One region of the Massilia sp. BGA-UO-ETr-WB1 genome, then DNA from elsewhere that is predicted to be linked to it. Evidence: riboswitches for the same ligand, from Rfam matches in the RefSeq annotation. Region 1 holds a riboswitch; each other region holds the start of a gene.
The links. A riboswitch is a leader RNA that binds a small molecule or an ion and turns the genes downstream of it on or off. The one in region 1 is predicted to bind cobalamin.

Region 1 (6,123 bases):
TGCGCCAGCGTGAGGTCATGGCCGACCATCACCACGGTTTTATGTTGTTCGCAGCACAGGCGCGCCAGCAGGCGCATCACGCTCACCTGGTGCGCCAGGTCGAGCGCGTTGGCCGGCTCGTCCAGCAGCAGCAGCGGCGTGTCCTGCGCCAGCATGGCGGCGATGGCCACGCGCTGGCGCTCGCCGCCGGACAGCGTGCGCACATTGCGTTGCGCCAGCTCCGCCACTTCCATGGCCGCCAGGGCTTCCATGGCCAGGCGGTGGTCGTCGGTGTTCTCCCAATAGCGGTCGCCATGATAGGGATGGCGCGCCGACAGCACGGTTTCGATCACGCTGTAGGCAAAAGCGTCGTTGCGCGACTGCGCCAGGAAGGCGCGCTCGCGCGCCAGTTCGGCCAGCGGCCAGTCCGGCAGGCTGCGGCCCTGGATGGACACGCCGCCTTCATCCAGCGGGATCAGCCCCGCCAGAGTGCGCAGCAGCGTGCTTTTGCCCGCGCCGTTGCGGCCGATCACGCTCCAGCATTCGCCGTCGCGCACTTGCCAGTCCAGTTTTTCGATCAGCGTGCGCGCGCCGATGCGCAGCGTCAGCTCATGGGTGGTGATCATGCGGGTGGCGGTCATTTCTGCAGCCTGTGGAGTTGGTACAGGAACACCGGGGTGCCGATCAGCGCGGTCACCACGCCCACCGGCAGCTGCAGCGGCGCGAACAGGGTGCGCGCCAGGGTATCGGCCAGCACCAGGTAGCCGCCGCCCGTCAGCATCGCCGCAGGGATCAGCACGCGGTGGTCCGGGCCGAAGGCGAAGCGGCAGGCGTGCGGCACGATCAGCCCCACGAAGCCCACGCTGCCTGCATTGGTCACTGCGCTGGCGGTCAGCAGGGCGGACACGAAGAACAGTCCCTTGCGCAGCGCGCCCACGTTGATGCCCAGCGTAACGGCCGCCTCGGCGTGCAGCGCCATCACATTGATGGCGCGCGCGCTGCGCAGCGCGAACAGCGTGGCGCCGGCCAGTACGATCCACGGTATCCAGCGCATCGGCGCCCCGGCCAGGTCGCCGATCAGCCAGAACACCATGGTGCGCAAGCGGCTTTCAGGTGCGATCGACAGCATCAGCGTGATCAGCGCCGTGCAGGCCGCCGTCAGGATCACGCCGGTCAGCAGCAGCAGGGCGGTGCCGCCTTCGGCCGCCGCGCCGCTGCGCATGTCGCGCCGCGCCAGGAAGTACAGCATCATGGACACCGCCACCGCGCCGCCGAACGCCGCCGCGTCCACCACCCAGGCCGCGCACATGAACATCATGGCCGCCAGCGCGCCCACCGCCGCGCCGGACGAGATGCCCAGCACGTAGGGGTCGGCCAGCGGGTTGCGCAGCAGGGCCTGCATCATCACCCCCGCCAGCGACAGCGCCGCGCCGGTGACGAACGCCGTCAGCGCGCGGCTGCCGCGCAGGTCGAGCAGGGTGGCGGCAAGGCTGTCGGCCTTGCCGTTCCACAGTTCGCCCAGCGCGCCGGGAATGTCGGACAGCGGAATGTGGACCGAGCCGGTCACGCCGGAGAACAGCAGGCTGCCGATGACGAACAGCAGCAGTCCGCCGGTGATGGCGCTTGCCCGCGTGCGCAGATTGGAGGGGTGTGGATGCATGGTGCTTTAAAAGACCCTTTTGTTTAACGCTTTACTTGATACCGTAACGAACTGCGGCGAAGAACTTGGCGCCCGGCGTGCCGTAGTTGCGCGCCACTTCGTAGTTCTTGTCGGCGACGTTGTTCAGGCGCGCCAGCACGGACCAGTCGCGCGCGAACTGCCAGGTGGCGTACAGGTTCAGCAGGCTGTAGCCGCCGAGGCGGTTGCGGTTGGCGGCGTCGTCGAAGCGGCGGCCGGAAACCTGCAGCTCGGCGCCCGCGGTCAGCGCGCCTGCGGCGTATTCTACGCTGGCATTGCCATGCTTCTTCGAGCGGCGCGCCAGCGATTTGCCGGTGGTCTCATCCTTCGGGTCCTGCCAGTCGGCGTTGGCGGCCACGGTGAACGCGCCGATGCGGCGGCTGCCGCTCAGCGATACGCCTTCCAGCATGGCGTGGTTCACATTGTAGGAGCAGCTGCCCTTGCGGGTGGGGTCCGGGCATGGCGTGGTGGTCACCAGCATGTCGGTCAGCTTGTTGCGGTAGATGCTGGCGCCGAATTCGGTCACGCCGTCGTCGTACTGCAGGCCTGCCTCTGCGTTGCGGCCCTGCTCCGGCTTGTTGTTCTCGTAGCCGAAGCCCGGATAGTACAACTCGTTGAAGGTGGGCGCGCGGAAGCTGGTGCCGAAGCTGGCGCTGACGCGCAGCGCGCTGCTGAAGCGGTAGCCGTAGCCTGCCGAGCCGGTGGTCTTGGTGCCGTACTGCGAGCTGTCGTCCGCGCGCAGGCCGAAGGTGGCCAGGTGCGCGCCGCGCTTCATGCTGTAGGCGCCGGCGTAGGAATCGGTCTTGCGGACCTTGCCCAGCGCGGGCGTGGAACCGGACACCACCTTCTCTTCGCGGTGGCCGAGCAGCAGCTGCAGCGTATCGTCGCCGATGCGGAAATCGTTCTGCCAGGTGACGTCGGTCTGCTTGCTGTCGATGCGGCTGTAGGCGCTGGCCACGCCGGTGTCGGAGATCGAGGTGTCTTCCGCCTTGGCCAGCTGCACGGTGCTGTACCAGTTGTCCATCACCTGGTTTTTGCTGAACACGCCCAGGTTGGACAGTTTGGTCTGGCTGCGCGTGTCGTAGCGGCTGGCGCCGCTGTCGAACCGGGCGTCGGTGCGGCTGTTGAGGAATACCAGGCCCAGGTCGTGGCCCTTGGCCAGCTCGAAGCCGAACTGGCCGGAAGTGCTGGTGCGGTCGTAGCCGTCATCGTCCGCGTTGAAGCTGCTGCTGCCAGGCTTGGTGGACGAGAAACCGTCCGATTTTTCGCGGCCGGCGCTGATGGCGTAGCTGAAGCTGTTGTCGCCTTCGCTGGCGCCGAAGATGCTGGCGTCGTATTTGCGGGTCTGGTCGCTGCCCACGCCGAAGGACGCGGACACGTTCTGCGGGCCGGCGCCCTTCCTGGTGAAGATCTGCACCACGCCGCCGATGGCGTCGGCGCCGTACAGGGAGCTCATTGGGCCGTACACGATATCGATGCGCTCGATGGCCTGCAGCGGAATCGCCGACCAGCTGGCGGTGCCGGAGGTGATGGAGCCGATGCGCACGCCGTCCACCAGCACCACGGTCTGGTTGGCATTGGCGCCGCGCAGGTAGACGCTGGAATTGGTGCCGGGGCCGCCGTTGCGGGCGATCTCGATGCCGCGCTGGCGCTGCAGCAGGTCGGTGATGGAGCCGGCGCCGGAGCGGGCGATGTCTTCCGCCTGCAGGGTGACGATGTCGCTCAGCACGTCGCGCTGCAGTTGCGACGAACGGGTGGCGGTGACGATCACGGCGTCCGATACGGTGGTCTGGGCGAAGGAAGGCGCGGCCATAGCCATGGCCAGCGACGTGACGGCCGCGTGCCGGATTACAGGAAAACTCATAGTAGTTCTTTGTATAGTATGCAACCAGCCTACTTCCCCGTGGGCTGGATTGAACAGATGCGCGCTGCGCATCCACCTGCTTTGGCCGGTATCCGGGCTCGCAAGTTGAACTGCCTTACCTTCCCATGCTGAGCACAGTGGTTTGTCGGAGGCAGCTTGTCGCCGTGGGCGACACTTGTTTACCGTTGCGGGGGCAGCACACGTTGGCCGTTTTCCTGGTAGGGGAGCGGCTTCGTGTTTCCCGTTTAACTGCGCGCATAGGCATGCGCGCGGGCACCAAAACCCGGCCATTATACGGACTTCAGGCGACGGCTTCCAGAATGACAGTCTCGCCGTAGGCGACCTTGTGCGGCGCGGCGGCGGCCCGCAGCGCGATTTCGGCCAGCGGCAACCCGGCGCGCAGGCCAGCATCCAGCGCCGCCAGCAGGCGGATCGTGCCGGCGTGGCAGATGATGGCGGCGGCTTGCGGGCCGCCCGCTTGCCCGCCATGCCGGCGCAGCAGGTCCGCGCGGAAGGCGGCTACCCGTTCGGCCACCTGCAGCACGCTCTCGCCGCCGCCGGGACGGTAGCAGGCCAGGTCCGCCGCCCAGGCATCCACCTCGGCGCGCGGGACATCGTCCCAGCTGCGCTGCTCCCAGGCGCCGAAATCCATCTCGGCCAGGCGCGCGTCCAGCGTGTGCGGGCCGAGGCGCTTGGCCAGCGCGGTGCAGCGCTGAAGGGGGCTGGAATAGAGCGGCGTGCCGGGCGGGATGCTGGCGCTGGCCAGCAGCGCCGCATGCACGCGCGCGATATCGTCCGGCGCGGCGGGCAGGTCGCTGCTGCCGTAGCACACGCCCGGCGCCACCAGCGGCTGCGGATGACGCACCAGGATCAGGCGCATGGCCCGCACCCTCTGTGGCGCCGCCGGGCCCGCGTGCTCATATCTGCCACGCGCCGTGTCCAAGGCCGGCCAGCACGCACAGGTAGATCAGCACTTCGGCCAACTGCTGCACCGCGCCCAGGCAGTCGCCCGTATAGCCGCCGATGCGGCGCGCGCATTTGCGGCCCAGCCATGCGGCGGCGGCCAGCGCTGCCGGCACGGCGGCGGCGATGGACTGCCACGGCAGCCATCCCATCGCGCCGATGATAGCCGCCGGCAGCGCCGCGCAAATGCAGGCAATGCCAAACTCCGCGCCGCTCATCTCTTGCGCCATGGGCTTGGACTTGCCCTCTGCACGCGCATACTCCATGCGCCAGATCAGCGACGTGGCCGCAAGGCGCGACAGCGGATGCGCCAAAAACAGCGCGGCCACCGCCACGGCGGGCGGCAGCATGGCCAGCGCGGCGCATTTCACCGCCAGCAGGCAGATGGTGCCGATCGCGCCGTACGCACCGATGCGCGAATCCTTCATGATCTCCAGCACGCGCTCGCGCGTCATGCCGCCGCCAAAGCCGTCGCACATGTCGGCAAAGCCGTCTTCATGGAAAGCGCCGGTGGCGTAGATGCCGGCCGCCGTCGCCAGCAGCACGGCAACCGGCGCGGGGAAGACGAAGGCCGCCGCCGCGTACACCGCCGCGGCGATGGCGGCCACCACCAGCCCCACCAGCGGGAAGTAGCGCGACGCATGGTGCAGCCACGCGGGATCGAAGCCCACCCAGCGCGGGATGGGCAGCCGCGTGAAGAATTGCAGCGCAATGAAGAACAGCCGCAGCTGATGCAGGGCGTAATGCATGGCCTGCCGCGCTTACTCGGACTTCTCGCTCACCTGGGCGGACTCGAAAGTCGCCATCTGGTTCACGAAATTGACCGCCGCGTGCAGCAGCGGCAGGGCCAGCGCGCTGCCGGTGCCTTCGCCCAGGCGCAGGCCCAGGTTCAACAGCGGGCGCGCGCCCAGGTTGGCCAGCATCTGTTTGTGGCCGCTCTCGTCCGAGCAATGCGCGAACACGCAGTAGTCGAGTATGGCCGGCTGCAGGCGCGCCGCCACCAGCAGCGCGCTGGTGACGATGAAGCCGTCGATCAGCAATACCTTGCGCAGCTCGGCCGATTTCAGCATGGCGCCCGCCATCATGGCGATCTCGAAACCGCCGAAAGCCGCCAGCACGTCCAGCGGATCGTTGGCATCGGCATGCTTCGCGGCGGCCGCCTCGATCACGCGCTGCTTGTGCAGCACGCCCTCGGCGGACAGGCCGGTGCCCGCGCCCACGCATTGCGCCACCGGGATGCCGGTCAGCTTGTGCATCAGCGCGGCGGCGGCAGTGGTGTTCCCGATGCCCATCTCGCCGAAGCCCACCACGTTACCCGCCAGGTCCGCAGCCAGCGCCGCGCCGTGCGCCAGCGCGGCGGCGCATTGTTCCGCCGTCATGGCCGGCTCCTGCGCGAAGTTACGGGTGCCGTGCGCCACCTTGCGGTCGTGCAGGCCGTCGCGCGCGCCGAAGTCATGGTTCACGCCGGCGTCCACCACGTGCAGCGCGCAGCCCATCTGCCTGGCGAATACATTGATGGCGGCGCCCTTGGCCAGGAAGTTCTCCACCATCTGCCAGGTCACGTCCTGCGGGTAGGCGGAAACGCCTTCGGCAACCACGCCATGGTCGCCCGCGAACACCAGGATCGCCGGACCTACTA
Region 2 (6,123 bases), on a different contig from region 1:
AGCAGCGAGCCAGCCCCCGCGGCGCCAGCCCATCCGACCGCCCCGCGCGACCACACGCTGCAGGAAGCCATCCGCCACCCGGCCTTCTGGAAGCTCGCCTTCGCCTTCTCCGCCAACAGCTTCATCTTCTCCGCGCTGTCCGTGCACCTGATCCCGCTGCTGCAGCAGTACGGCCACAGCGCCGCGCTGGCCGTCTGGCTGGCCGCGCTGGTCGGCCCCATGCAGGTGGCCGGCCGCATCGGCGAGATGACCATCGGCCGCAACGCCCTGCCCCGCACTGTCGGCAAGATCACCTTCGGCGCCCTGCCCGCCGCCCTGCTCGCGCTGCTGCTGTTCGGCCCCCACGCCTGGGCAGCCGCCCTGTTCTGCATGATCTACGGCATGAGCAACGGCATCCTCACCATCGTGCGCGGCACCATCCCGCAGAGCATGTTCGGCCGCCGCCACTACGGCGCCATCTCCGGCGCCCTGGCCGGGCCCGCCCTCATCTCGCGCGCCGCCGGGCCGCTGGCCGTGGCCGGCCTGGTGCAATTGGGCGCCCCCGCCACCTTGCTGCTGGCGCTGCTGGCCGTGGCGCTGGCGTCGCTCGCCTTCTACCTGCTCGCCATCCGCGCCCAAGTTTCCAGGGAGTAGCGTGCGCCGCCGCCGCGCCCGGCTCACTACCATGGCCACATTGCAAACCATGCGGAAGGCCAGCCATGTCTGCGACAGTGGGCGATTTCCTCTTGCAGCGCCTGGGGGAATGGGGCGTGCGGCGGGTGTACGGCTATCCCGGCGACGGCATCAACGGCATCGTCGGCGCCTTCGGGCGGCAGGAAAAGATTGCATTCATCCAGCCCCGCCATGAAGAAATGGCCGCCTTCATGGCCACCGCCCACGCCAAGTTCACCGGCGAGACCGGCGTGTGCCTGGCCACCTCCGGCCCCGGCGCCATCCACCTGCTCAACGGCCTGTACGACGCCAAGATGGACCACCAGCCCGTGGTCGCCATCATCGGCCAGCAGGCGCGCATGGCCATGGGCGGCGACTACCAGCAGGAAGTGGACCTGCTCTCCCTGTTCAAGGACGTGGCGCACGAATACGTGCACGTGGCGAACGACCCGGCGCAGGTGCGCCACCTGATCGACCGCGCCATGCGCATCGCCAAGGAGCAGCGCACCGTCACCTGCATCATCTTCCCCAACGACGTGCAAGACCTGCCCGCCGTGCCCAAGCCGCCGCGCGAGCACGGCTCGCTGCACAGCGGCATCGGCGCGCTGAGCGCCAGCGTGCAGCCGTCGATGGAAGGCCTGCAGCACGCGGCCGGCATCCTCAACGCCGGCGGCAAGGTCGCCATCCTGGCCGGCGCCGGCGCGCTGCACGCCACCGACGAACTGATCGCCGTGGCCGACCTGCTGGGCGCAGGCATCGCCAAAGCCCTGCTGGGCAAGGCCGCCGTGCCGGACGACCTGCCCTATGTGACCGGCTCCATCGGCCTGCTCGGCACGAAACCCAGCCACGACATGATGAACGGCTGCGACACGCTGCTGATGGTGGGCTCGTCCTTCCCCTACGCCGAGTACCTGCCGAAAGAAGGCCAGGCGCGCGGCGTGCAGATCGACATCGACGCGCGCCGCACCAGCCTGCGCTATCCGATGGAGCTGAACCTGGTGGGCGACGCCAAGGCCACCCTGGCCGCACTGATCCCGCTGCTGCACCGGAAGACCGACCGCAGCTGGCAACAGCAGATCCAGGAAAATGTGCAGCGCTGGTGGCACGTGCTGGAAGCGCGCGCCATGAACGAAGCGGACCCGGTCAATCCGCAGCGCGTTTTCTGGGAACTGTCATCGCGGCTGCCGGACAGCGCCATCCTCACCATCGACTCCGGCTCGTCGGCCAACTGGTACGCGCGCGACGTGCGGCTGCGGCGCGGCATGATGGCCAGCCTGTCCGGCGGACTCGCCACCATGGGTCCGGCCGTGCCCTACGCCATCGCCGCCAAATTCGCCTGGCCGGACCGGCCCGTGATCGCGCTGGCCGGCGACGGCGCGATGCAGATGAACGGCATCAATGGGCTGATCACCGTGGCTCGGCTGTGGCGGCAGTGGGCGGATCCGCGCCTGGTGGTGATGGTGCTGAATAACGGCGACTTGAATCTGGTGAGCTGGGAGCAGCGCGGCACCAGCGGCGATCCGCGCTATGCGCCGTCGCAAGGGCTGCCTGATTTTCCGTATGCCGCGTACGGCGAGCTGCTGGGCCTGAAAGGCATCCGCGTCTCGCGCCCCGAAGACGTCGGCCCGGCCTGGGACGAAGCGCTGCGCTGCGACCGGCCCTGCGTGCTTGAAATGGTGACCGACCCGAACGTGCCGCCGCTGCCGCCGGACGTATCCCTCAAGCAGGCCCGCGCCTACTTCTCGGCGCTGCTCAAGGGCGACCCGGACTCGATTGCCATCATCAAGGCGACCATCAAGGAGACGTGGGATTCGTGGTTCCCGCCCAAGACCTGAGGTAGTGTCCAAGCATGAAAGTGCTACTCGCCTCTGCCGGCATGGGCAGGGTGCGTGTCCTGTTTTTCGGTTTTACTAAAATGTGCTAACCACTACTAGCTAGTGCTACCTAGTGCTATCCATCGATATTTTTGCGAGACGCGGATTAAAACAAATTACGTTTACGTAAACGTCACTTGTTGTGCTAATCTTTATTTAACAGGTGCGCCGGGCAAGTTCTTGTCCGGCGTTAAACGGGAAAGTGGTCGGCGCGCACCGAACAACGCGCGCTCCAAGCCCCTGCTGCCTCCGCAACGGTAGGCAAGTGCGGCTGCTTCATCCATGCCACTGGTCCACGAGACTGGGAAGGCGAAGCAGCAAGACTTGCAAGCCCGGATACCGGCCTGTTGATCTTCAGCGCCGCCCGCTCCATGGCGGCGCCGGGTCTGGTCACGTGCGGAAGGCGCGTGACGGGTGCCGCGCGGCGGGAGACGCCGCACGGCTTACTTTGCAGACTGGCGGCGCAACGCGCGCAGAGACGCAGGCGCGCCGCCCATCAAGGAACGCACACCATGGCTACTGCTATCCCTACCGTCAAACTCCTCATCAACGGCGCTTTCATCGATTCGCGCACCGAGCATTGGAGCGACGTCGTCAACCCCGCCACCCAGGAAGTGATCGCCCGCGTGCCGCACGCCACGCCGGACGAGATGGCGCAAGCCGTTGCCGCCGCCAAGGCCGCTTTCCAGACCTGGCGCAAAACGCCGATCGGCGCGCGCGCCCGCATCTTCCTCAAGTACCAGGCGCTGATCCGCGAGCACATGGCCGAACTGGCGGCCCTGCTCACCGCCGAGCAAGGCAAGACCCTGGCCGACGCCGAGGGCGACGTGTTCCGTGGCCTGGAAGTGGTGGAGCACGCGGCCAACATCGGCCAGCTGCAGATGGGTGAACTGGCCAGCAACGTGGCCGGCGGCGTGGACACCTACACCGTGCACCAGCCGCTGGGCGTCTGCGCCGGCATCACGCCGTTCAACTTCCCTGCCATGATCCCGCTGTGGATGTTCCCGATGGCTATCGCATGCGGCAATACCTTCATCCTCAAGCCTTCCGAGCAGGATCCGATGGTGACCATGCGCCTGGCCGAACTGGCGCTGCAGGCAGGCATTCCGCCCGGCGTGCTGAACGTGGTGCACGGCGGCGCGGACGTGGTGAACGCCATTTGCGACCATCCCGACATCAAGGCCGTGTCCTTCGTCGGCTCCACCACGGTGGGCACGCATGTGTACCAGCGCGCCACCCTGGCGGGCAAGCGCGCGCAGTGCATGATGGGCGCGAAGAACCACGCCATCGTACTGCCGGACGCGCACCGCGAGCAGACCCTGAACAACCTGGCCGGCGCCGCTTTCGGCGCGGCGGGCCAGCGCTGCATGGCGCTGTCGGTGGTGATCCTGGTGGGCGAGGCGCAGCAGTGGCTGCCGGACCTGGTGAAGAAGGCGCAGACGCTGTCCATCAACGCCGGCGCGGAACCGGGCACCGATATCGGCCCGCTGATCTCGCGCAAGGCCAAGGCCCGCGTGCAGCAGCTGATCGGCCAGGGCATCGAAGAAGGCGCGCAGCTGGAGCTGGACGGTCGCGCGCCCACCGTGCCGGGCTACGAGAGCGGCAACTTCGTCGGCCCCACCGTGTTCTCCGGCGTGACGCAGGACATGGCGGTCTACAAGGAGGAGATCTTCGGCCCGGTGCTGTGCGTGATGCACGCCGCCTCGCTGAAGGAAGCCATCGCCATCATCAACGCCAACCCGAACGGCAACGGCACCGCGCTGTTCACGCAGTCCGGCGCGGCGGCCCGCACCTTCGAGGAGGACGTGGACGCGGGCCAGGTCGGCATCAACGTGCCGATTCCGGTGCCGGTGCCGCTGTTCTCCTTCACCGGCTCGCGCGGCTCCAAGCTGGGCGACCTTGGCCCCTACGGCAAGCAGGTGGTGGCCTTCTACACCCAAACCAAGACCATCACCGCGCGCTGGTTCGACGACGCGGCGGTGACAGGAGGCGTGAACACGACCATCTCGCTCAAGTAAGGAGGCTGTCATGGACTTCGAACTGAACGAGGACCAGCGCGCCTACCAGGACGCCGCGCGCCAGTTCGCCGCGCGCGAGATGGCGGCGCAGGCGGCGCGCTGGGACGCGGAGGGCATCTTCCCGCGCAAGACCATCGCGCATGCCGGCGAGCTGGGGTTCTGCGGCCTGTACGTGCCGCAGGCCATGGGCGGCCTGGGCCTGTCGCGGCTGGACGCCACCGTGGTGTTCGAGGAGCTGGCGCGCGCCTGCCCTTCCACCACGGCTTATCTCACCATCCACAACATGGCCAGCGCCATGATCGCGCAGTGGGCGCAGCCCGAGGTGCGCGAAGAATGGATCGCCGACCTGGCGGCGGGCCGCAAGCTGGCGTCCTATTGCCTGACCGAGCCGGGCGCGGGTTCGGACGCGGCTTCGCTCACCACGGCCGCCGTGCGGGATGACGGCGGCTACCTCATCACCGGCGGCAAGGCCTTCATCTCCGGCGCGGGCGCGACGGACGCGCTGGTGGTGATGGCGCGCACCGGCGGCGCGGGCGCGGGCGGCATTTCGGCCTTCGTGGTGCCGGCCAACAGCGCCGGCATCACCTACGGCCGCGAGGAGGAGAAGATGGGCTGGAACAGCCAGCCCACGCGCGCCATCAGCTTCGACGGCGTGCGCGTGCCCGTTTCGCACCTGATAGGCCGCGAGGGCGACGGCTTCAAGCTGGCCATGCGCGGGCTGGACGGTGGCCGCATCAACATCGCCACCTGCTCCATCGGCGCGGCGCAGGCGGCGCTGAACAGCGCGCAGCGCCACATGGGCGAGCGGGTGCAGTTCAAGCGCGTGCTGGGCGACTTCCAGGCCTTGCAGTTCAAGCTGGCCGACATGCAGACCGGCCTGGTGGCGGCGCGCCAGATGGTGCGGCTGGCGGCCACCAAGCTCGACGCGGGCGCGGCCAACGCGGGCATCTACTGCGCCATGGCCAAGCGGCTGGCCACGGACACCGGTTTCACGGTCTGCAACGAGGCGCTGCAAATCCACGGCGGCTACGGCTACCTGCGCGACTATCCGCTGGAACGCTTCCTGCGCGACGTGCGCGTGCACCAGATTTTGGAAGGCACCAATGAAATCATGCGCGTCATCGTGGCGCGCCATTTACTGCAGCATGCACCAACCGAAGAAAACCTCTGAGGAGACCCTGTGACTACCTACACCAATTTGCAATTGCAGATCATGGAGCACACCGCAGTGCTCACGCTGGCCAACCCGCCGGCCAACACCTGGACCACCGACAGCCTGCGCGACCTGCGCCGCCTGGTGGAAGACCTGAATGCCAATCCGGATGTCTACAGCCTGGTGGTGACCGGCAGCGGCGCCAAGTTCTTCTCTGCGGGCGCGGACCTGAAGCTGTTCTCGGACGGTGACGTGGCGGTGGCCCACGAGATGGCGCGCCTGTTCGGCGCGGCGTTCGAGGCGCTGTCGGACTTCCGGGGCGTGTCGATTGCGGCAATCAACGGCTATGCCATGGGAGGCGGCCTGGAATGCGCGCTGGCCTGCGACTTGCGCATCGCCGAAACGCAGGCGCAGATGGCGCTGCCGG
Region 3 (6,123 bases), on a different contig from region 1:
GCGTCGAACTGGTGCGAGGCCGCCGCGCCCGCCGCGCCGAACTGGCGCAGGTTGTGGTAGCTCAGGCCGCTGCCCACGATCAGCACGCCTTCTTCACGCAGCGGCGCCAGCGCGCGGCCGATGGCGATGTGCTCGGCCGGGTCCAGTCCCTGTTTCAGCGATAGCTGCACGATGGGCACGTCCGCCGCCGGGTAGATCGGCTGCATGGCCGAGAAGGTGCCGTGGTCGAAGCCGCGCTGCGGGTCGAGGTGGGCGGCGATGCCGGCGCCGTTCAGCAATTGCTGCACGCGCGCTGCCACTTCCGGCGAGCCGGGGGCGCTGTACTGGATTTCGTAGGTGTAGTCGGGGAAGCCGCCGTAGTCGTAGATCATGGGCGGCTTGGGGCTGGCCGAGATCAGCGGCTCGCGCGCTTCCCAGTGCGCCGTCACCACCAGCACGGCCTTGGGCTGCACGCCGAGCTGGCGCGGGATGTCTTCCAGCGAGGCTTTCAGCGCGTCGTAGCGGCCGCCGTACTGGTCGAGCATCCACGGCCAGGGGCCGCCGCCGTGGGACAGGAAATAGGTGGGAAGTGCAGTGTTGGACATGGCGTGCTCCTGGTTTTCGATGCACTGACTATAGGCTTGCCCGCCTTGTTCATCAATCGTGTTTTTGTGGATGGATCGTTCAGGATTTGTTAATAATGCCGATGAGCGCGAACAGCCGCGCGCTGCGCATCCAGGCCAGCAGCACGGCGATCACTTGCGTCAGCAGCAGGGCGAACAGGAAGCCGGCGGTGCCAACGTGGGGCACGTGGACGCGCGCCAGCCCCAGCGCTGCAACCGCCGCCAGGCCGGCGATGCTGATGGCCGCATAGCTGCCCAGCATGGCGCCCGGACGGCACGCCAGCAGGCGCAGGCCGTGCCACCAGCAGATGACGGCGGAGCGCCGGCGCCGGTCCGCCGCCAGCACGGCGCGGCCCGCGTCCAGCGTGGCCAGCGCCAGCGCGAACAGCAGCGCGGCCAGGGCGTCGGCAAGGACGCGCAGGAATCGCCCTTCATCGGGCGTGATGGCGCTGTCGGCGCCGCTGCCGGCGATGTGTTGCAGCGTGTTGCCGAAGCCGAGCGCGGCGCCCAGCGGCACCACGGCCCACAGCAGCATGCGGAACATGCGCGGATATTCGGCCACGGCGCCGGCGAACAGCTCGCGCCAGCCCGGCACGCCCTCGAAGCGCGCGGCGGTGGCGACGGCGCCGGTCAGCAGCGGCGAGAGCAGCAGCGTGAGCACCAGCGCGGTGCCGGCGCCCAGCTTCATGGCCAGCGGGTTGCGCGCCGGGTCGCTCATCAGGTCGGCGATGTTGGACAGGTCGAGCCGCTGCGCCAGTTCGGCCGCGTGCACGGAGTGGTCGAAGGAGGCGCTGAAGTGGCTCCAGAACGGCAGCGCGAGCGCCAGCGTGGGCAGCAGCAGGGCGATGGTCCACAGCGCCAGCAGGCGCCATTGCAGCGCGGCGCGCGCGGCGTGCAAACAGGTTGCGGTCAGTTTCATATGGCGGCGATCAGGGTCAGGATGGTTTGCGCGAGCGCGGCCAGGTCGAAGGTCCAGCGGCGCGAGGCGGCGCCGTCGGCCTTCAGCGTGCGGCTGTCGTCGAGCTTGTTGGTGTCCAGCAGGTGCTTGCGTTCCGGGTCCAGCTGGGCCGACACGGCCTTGGCCGGCTTTTGCCATACGAAGCGTTGCCAGCGTTCGCCGTTCTGCGGGTCCCACTTGACGGTTTCGCTGCTGCCGTCGGCGAAGCGCACCAACAGCGTTTGCGGTACGGCCTCGCCGCGCCGGCGCACCACGACCTCGGTGAGGAAGGGATACGGGCCGGTACCGGCCTTGGCTTCCGGGTGCGCCTTGTCCCATTTTTCGCGCGCGGCGTCGATCTGCTGGTCCACCTGCTCCTGCGTCAGCGCCACACGCTTGCCGTTGACGATGCTGCTGCCCGGCTGCGGCAGCACTTCCTCGCTGCGGATCGATTGCACGCGGTCATCCACCTTGCCGGTGCGGTAGATCTGCTGCGCAAACACGCGCTCCACCACCGCGCGCTGGCCGCTGGCTTCGGCCAGCGTCTCGCGCAAGTCGGCGATGCTGGGGTGGCGGAAGCGCCAGCGCCTGTAGTATTCCTTGAAGGCTTGCTCGGTGGCTTCCTTGCCCAACTGCGCCTCCAGGTCGTGGAAGATGATGGCGCTGCGGTTGTAGGCCGGGCCGATGCCCTGCAGGCGCGAATACGCGTTCTGGCCCGCCGGATCGGCCGGGTTCTCGCGCACCGCGCCGCCCAGTTCATAGTGGAAGCCGTCGAAGCCCGGCGAGATGCCGACGGCGCGCAGCCACCACGGCGCCGGGTGGATCCGCTGCCCGCGCTCGCGCGCCATGCGCATGTTCCAGTATTCGTTCAGGCCTTCGTCCAGCAGCGGTTCCTCGAACTCGTTGGAAGCGAGGATGCCGTAGAAGTAGCCGTGGCCGAATTCGTGGATGTTGACCAGGTCCAGGTCGAATTCCTCCAGCGAGTTTTTCTCCACCTTGGTGAAGCTGTCGGCGGTGTAGAAGGTGGGGTATTCCATGCCCGCCGCCGCGCCGGCGTTATGCGGCGGCAGCACCACGGTCAGCGTCTTGTAGGGGTAGGGGCCCAGCGTCTTTGAGTAGTAGGTGAGCGCGTCCTGCGCGGCCTTCAGCGACGGCGCCGCGCTGGCCTTGAACTCCGGCGCGTACAGCACCTTGATGCTGACGGGCGGGCTGCCCGCGCCGCTCCAGCTGCCGGTCAGCGGCGGCGCGTAGCGCTTGTCTGCGGTCCAGGCGAAATCGTGCACGTCGCCTTGCACGTAGTGGTGGGTGAGCATGCCGTTCTTTTCCACCGGCGCGCCCTGCAGCTCGCCGGTGGCGCCCACCGTGTATTCCTTGGGCGCGGTGAGCTTCACGTCGAAGCTGCCGAAGTCGGCGTAGAACTCGGACTCGGCGTGGTACTCGTGCACGTTCCAGCGCGGCTTGGTGGCGCCGCGTTCGCCCGCCAGTTCCAGCACGCCGATCTTGGGGAACCACTGCGCCACCAGGTGGAAGCTGCCGAAGTAGCCGCTGCGCGCCAGCAGCCGTGGCAGCTGGCTGTGGAAGTCGATGGCGAGCGTGGTGCTGGCTCCCGCTTCCACCGGCTGCGGCAGGTCCAGGCGCACCACGGTGCGGTCGCCGGCCGGGCCGCCGTCCGGCTGCACGAAAGATTGCTCCACCTTGGCGCCGCCCTGCGTCACGCTGCGCAGGTCGATGTGGCCCCATTCGCCGTCCTTGGGGTCGGTGCTGAACATGCCCTGGCCGCCCATGGCGCGGTGTTCGGTGAAGAAGGTGGTGCCGGCGTGCTCGAAGGCGTTCAGGTAGAGGTGCAGGTAGACCGTGCGCACAGGGTGCGCGCTGCGGTTGCGCCAGGTGAGCTGCTGCTTGCCGTCCACCGTGTGCTTGACCGGGTCCAGCGTGGCTTCGATCTTGTAGTCCACCACGCGGTCCGACAGCGTCGGCTCGCTGCCGGTGCGCGGCCCGCCCCAGGCGTCCGGCGCGCTGGGCGTGGTCACGGCGGCAGCCTGCGCCGGGGCGAAGGGGATGCCGGTGTCCGTGTAGGGTTCCGGGATGGCGATGACCTGGACTTGCGCCAGGGCCAGCGCCGCCAGCGTGGCTGCGGCTGCCACGGCGGCGACGGCGGCGAGCTTGCGGTATGAGTGTGCGTTCATGCCCGCCACTATAAACCAAGCCCGTAATAAATTGCCAACGTTATCAACCTGATCGGCAGGAGTATAATGGCCGCGTTTTGGTGCCCGCGCCCATGTCCATGGACGCAGTTAAACGGGAAACACAAGGCAGCCAGCGCTCATCGGCAGCGCGGCGGCCAAGGTGTGCTGCCCCCGCAACGGTACGCAAGCGCCGCGCTGTAGAGTGCGCGGCAGGCTGGATCGACAACCACTGTGCAGGCAAGGCCTGCGCCGGAAGGTGATCCCGTCCCGTCTTGCCAGCCCGGATACCGGCCAGACAGGTGGAAGCGCGAACAGCCTTCCGTTGAATCCGCCCTGCGGGGACGCAGGCGGATGCTCACTACGCGTAAAGAACACAATGAACAACTCGAATTCCCGCCGTTCGCCGGCACCGATGGCGCTTGCCATTGCCCTGTGCTTCACCGCCGCCGCCCCGGTTGCCGCCCAGACCCCGGCGCAGGTGCTGGCCCCGGTAGTGGTCACCGGCGCCCGTTTCGACAGCGACCCGTCGCTGCTGCCCATCGGCGCCACCGTCATCAGCGCGGCCGAGATCCGCCGCTCCGGCGCCAGCGACGTGAACCAGGCCATCCGCAAGATCGGCGGCGTGCTGGGCCACCAGAGCCTGGACGGCAGCCCGGACTTCGCGCTGGACCTGCGCGGCTTCGGCACCAACAGCAGCCAGAACATGGTGGTGATGCTGGACGGCGTGCGCCTGTCCGAGAATGAACTGAGTTCGGCCATCCTGTCCACCATCCCGGTGGATTCGGTCGAGCGCATCGAGATCACGCGCGGCGGCAGCAGCGTGCTGTTCGGCGACGGCGCCACCGGCGGCGTGATCCAGATCGTCACCAAGCGTCCAGGCGCGCGCTCGGCGGGCACCCATGGCAGCGTGTTCGGCGAAGTGGGCCAGTTCGGCCTGCGCGAAGGCCGCGCGGCGCTGACGCATGGCGCGGGCAACTGGGCGTTCGACCTGTCCGGCGGCGCGCTGGACACCGATAACTACCGCGACAACAACGATTTCAAATCGCGCAGCGTGAACGCCGGCGCGCAGCTGGCCTTCACCGACGGCCGCGCCGGCGTACGCCTGTCGAGCACGCGCCAGGACTCGCGTTTCGCCGGCTCACTGACCCAGGCCCAGTTCGACGCCAACCCGCGCCAGGCCAGCACGCCGAAGGACTTCGGCTCGCTCGACAGCGACCGCTTCACCGCGTTCATCGAAGCCAAGGTGGCGGGTTACGACCTGGCCGCCGAGCTGTCGCACCGCCGCAAGGAGCTGGAAGCGACCTACATCTTCCCCGCCAGTACCTACCAAGTCGACTACGAAAGCAAGCAGACCCAGTTCTCGCCGCGCGTGCGCAAGCTGAGCCAGTTCGGCGGCCTGCTGAACGAAGCGGTGGTGGGCGTGGACTTCATCGACTGGACCCGCGACGTGAAGGGCGGCAGCCCGTCCAAGGCGACGCAGAAATCGAAGGCGCTGTACCTGCGCGACGAGGTCAAGTGGGAAGCCTTCCGCCTGGCCGCCGGCGTGCGCCGCGAGCTGTTCGACAAAGTCAACACCGACCCGTCGCCGTGGTCGGTGGCCAACTATGACGTCACCCAGGCCCAGAACGCCTGGGACGTGCAGGGCAGCTACGCGCTGTCGCCGAAAGCCACGCTGCACGCCAAGATCGGCCACAGCTACCGCGTCGCCAACGCCGACGAAAACGGCTACACTCCGCTGCCGGACACCGTACTGCAGCCGCAGACCTCGCACGACCTGGAACTGGGCACCACCTACACCGACGGCGGCAGCAAGCTGTCGGCGCGCGTGTTCCGCCACGAGCTGCGCAACGAGATCTTCTACGATCCGACCGCCGGCGCGTTCGGCTTCGGCGCCAACACCAACCTGGCGCCGACCAAGCGCCAGGGCTTCGAGCTGGACGCGAGCGCCGAGCTGGCGCGCGACTGGACCCTGAGCGGCCACTACCAGCGCGTGAAAGCCACTTTCACCGAAGGCGCCATCGCCGGCCGTGAAATGGTGCTGGTGCCGAAGAACGTGCTGAGCGCGCGCCTGTCGTGGACCCCGGCCGACGGCCAGACCGCCGACATCGGCGCGCAGTGGGTGGACAGCCAGCGTTTCGGTTCCGATTTCGACAACAGCTGCGCCGCGCGCATCCCGTCCTACACCACGCTGGATGCCCGCTACGCGCGCAAGTTCGGCGCCTGGGAAGTGGCGCTGTCCGGCCTGAACCTGACGGACAAGAACTACTACGGCATGGCGTTCCAGTGCAAAGGCGGCATTTACACCTCGGACGGCCGCCAGCTGAAGTTGTCGGCGCGCTACGAATTCTGAAGCGTCCCTCGATAAGCTGAATTAAGTGAAGCTTAAAATCCCCGCTGG

Region 2: it holds a riboswitch for cobalamin, as region 1 does, so the genes downstream of both, AC56DV_RS11980 (CoA-acylating methylmalonate-semialdehyde dehydrogenase) here and AC56DV_RS04340 (TonB-dependent receptor plug domain-containing protein) in region 1, are expected to answer to the same signal.
Region 3: it holds a riboswitch for cobalamin, as region 1 does, so the genes downstream of both, AC56DV_RS23145 (TonB-dependent receptor) here and AC56DV_RS04340 (TonB-dependent receptor plug domain-containing protein) in region 1, are expected to answer to the same signal.

What each region holds. Positions count from the first base shown of each region.
Region 1 is NZ_JCAQOT010000019.1:463-6,585, reverse strand. It holds gene AC56DV_RS04350 (ABC transporter ATP-binding protein) at 1-605, opposite strand, end outside; gene AC56DV_RS04345 (FecCD family ABC transporter permease) at 617-1,639, opposite strand; gene AC56DV_RS04340 (TonB-dependent receptor plug domain-containing protein) at 1,671-3,521, opposite strand; cobalamin riboswitch at 3,588-3,817, opposite strand; gene AC56DV_RS04335 (histidine phosphatase family protein) at 3,823-4,401, opposite strand; gene AC56DV_RS04330 (adenosylcobinamide-GDP ribazoletransferase) at 4,439-5,233, opposite strand; gene cobT (nicotinate-nucleotide--dimethylbenzimidazole phosphoribosyltransferase) at 5,246-6,123, opposite strand, start outside.
Region 2 is NZ_JCAQOT010000023.1:800,238-806,360, reverse strand. It holds gene AC56DV_RS11990 (MFS transporter) at 1-633, shown strand, start outside; gene AC56DV_RS11985 (thiamine pyrophosphate-requiring protein) at 699-2,486, shown strand; cobalamin riboswitch at 2,670-2,887, shown strand; gene AC56DV_RS11980 (CoA-acylating methylmalonate-semialdehyde dehydrogenase) at 3,038-4,543, shown strand; gene AC56DV_RS11975 (acyl-CoA dehydrogenase family protein) at 4,554-5,714, shown strand; gene AC56DV_RS11970 (enoyl-CoA hydratase) at 5,724-6,123, shown strand, end outside.
Region 3 is NZ_JCAQOT010000026.1:168,313-174,435, reverse strand. It holds gene AC56DV_RS23160 (DODA-type extradiol aromatic ring-opening family dioxygenase) at 1-584, opposite strand, end outside; gene AC56DV_RS23155 (hypothetical protein) at 664-1,521, opposite strand; gene AC56DV_RS23150 (M1 family metallopeptidase) at 1,518-3,725, opposite strand; cobalamin riboswitch at 3,788-4,035, shown strand; gene AC56DV_RS23145 (TonB-dependent receptor) at 4,102-6,075, shown strand.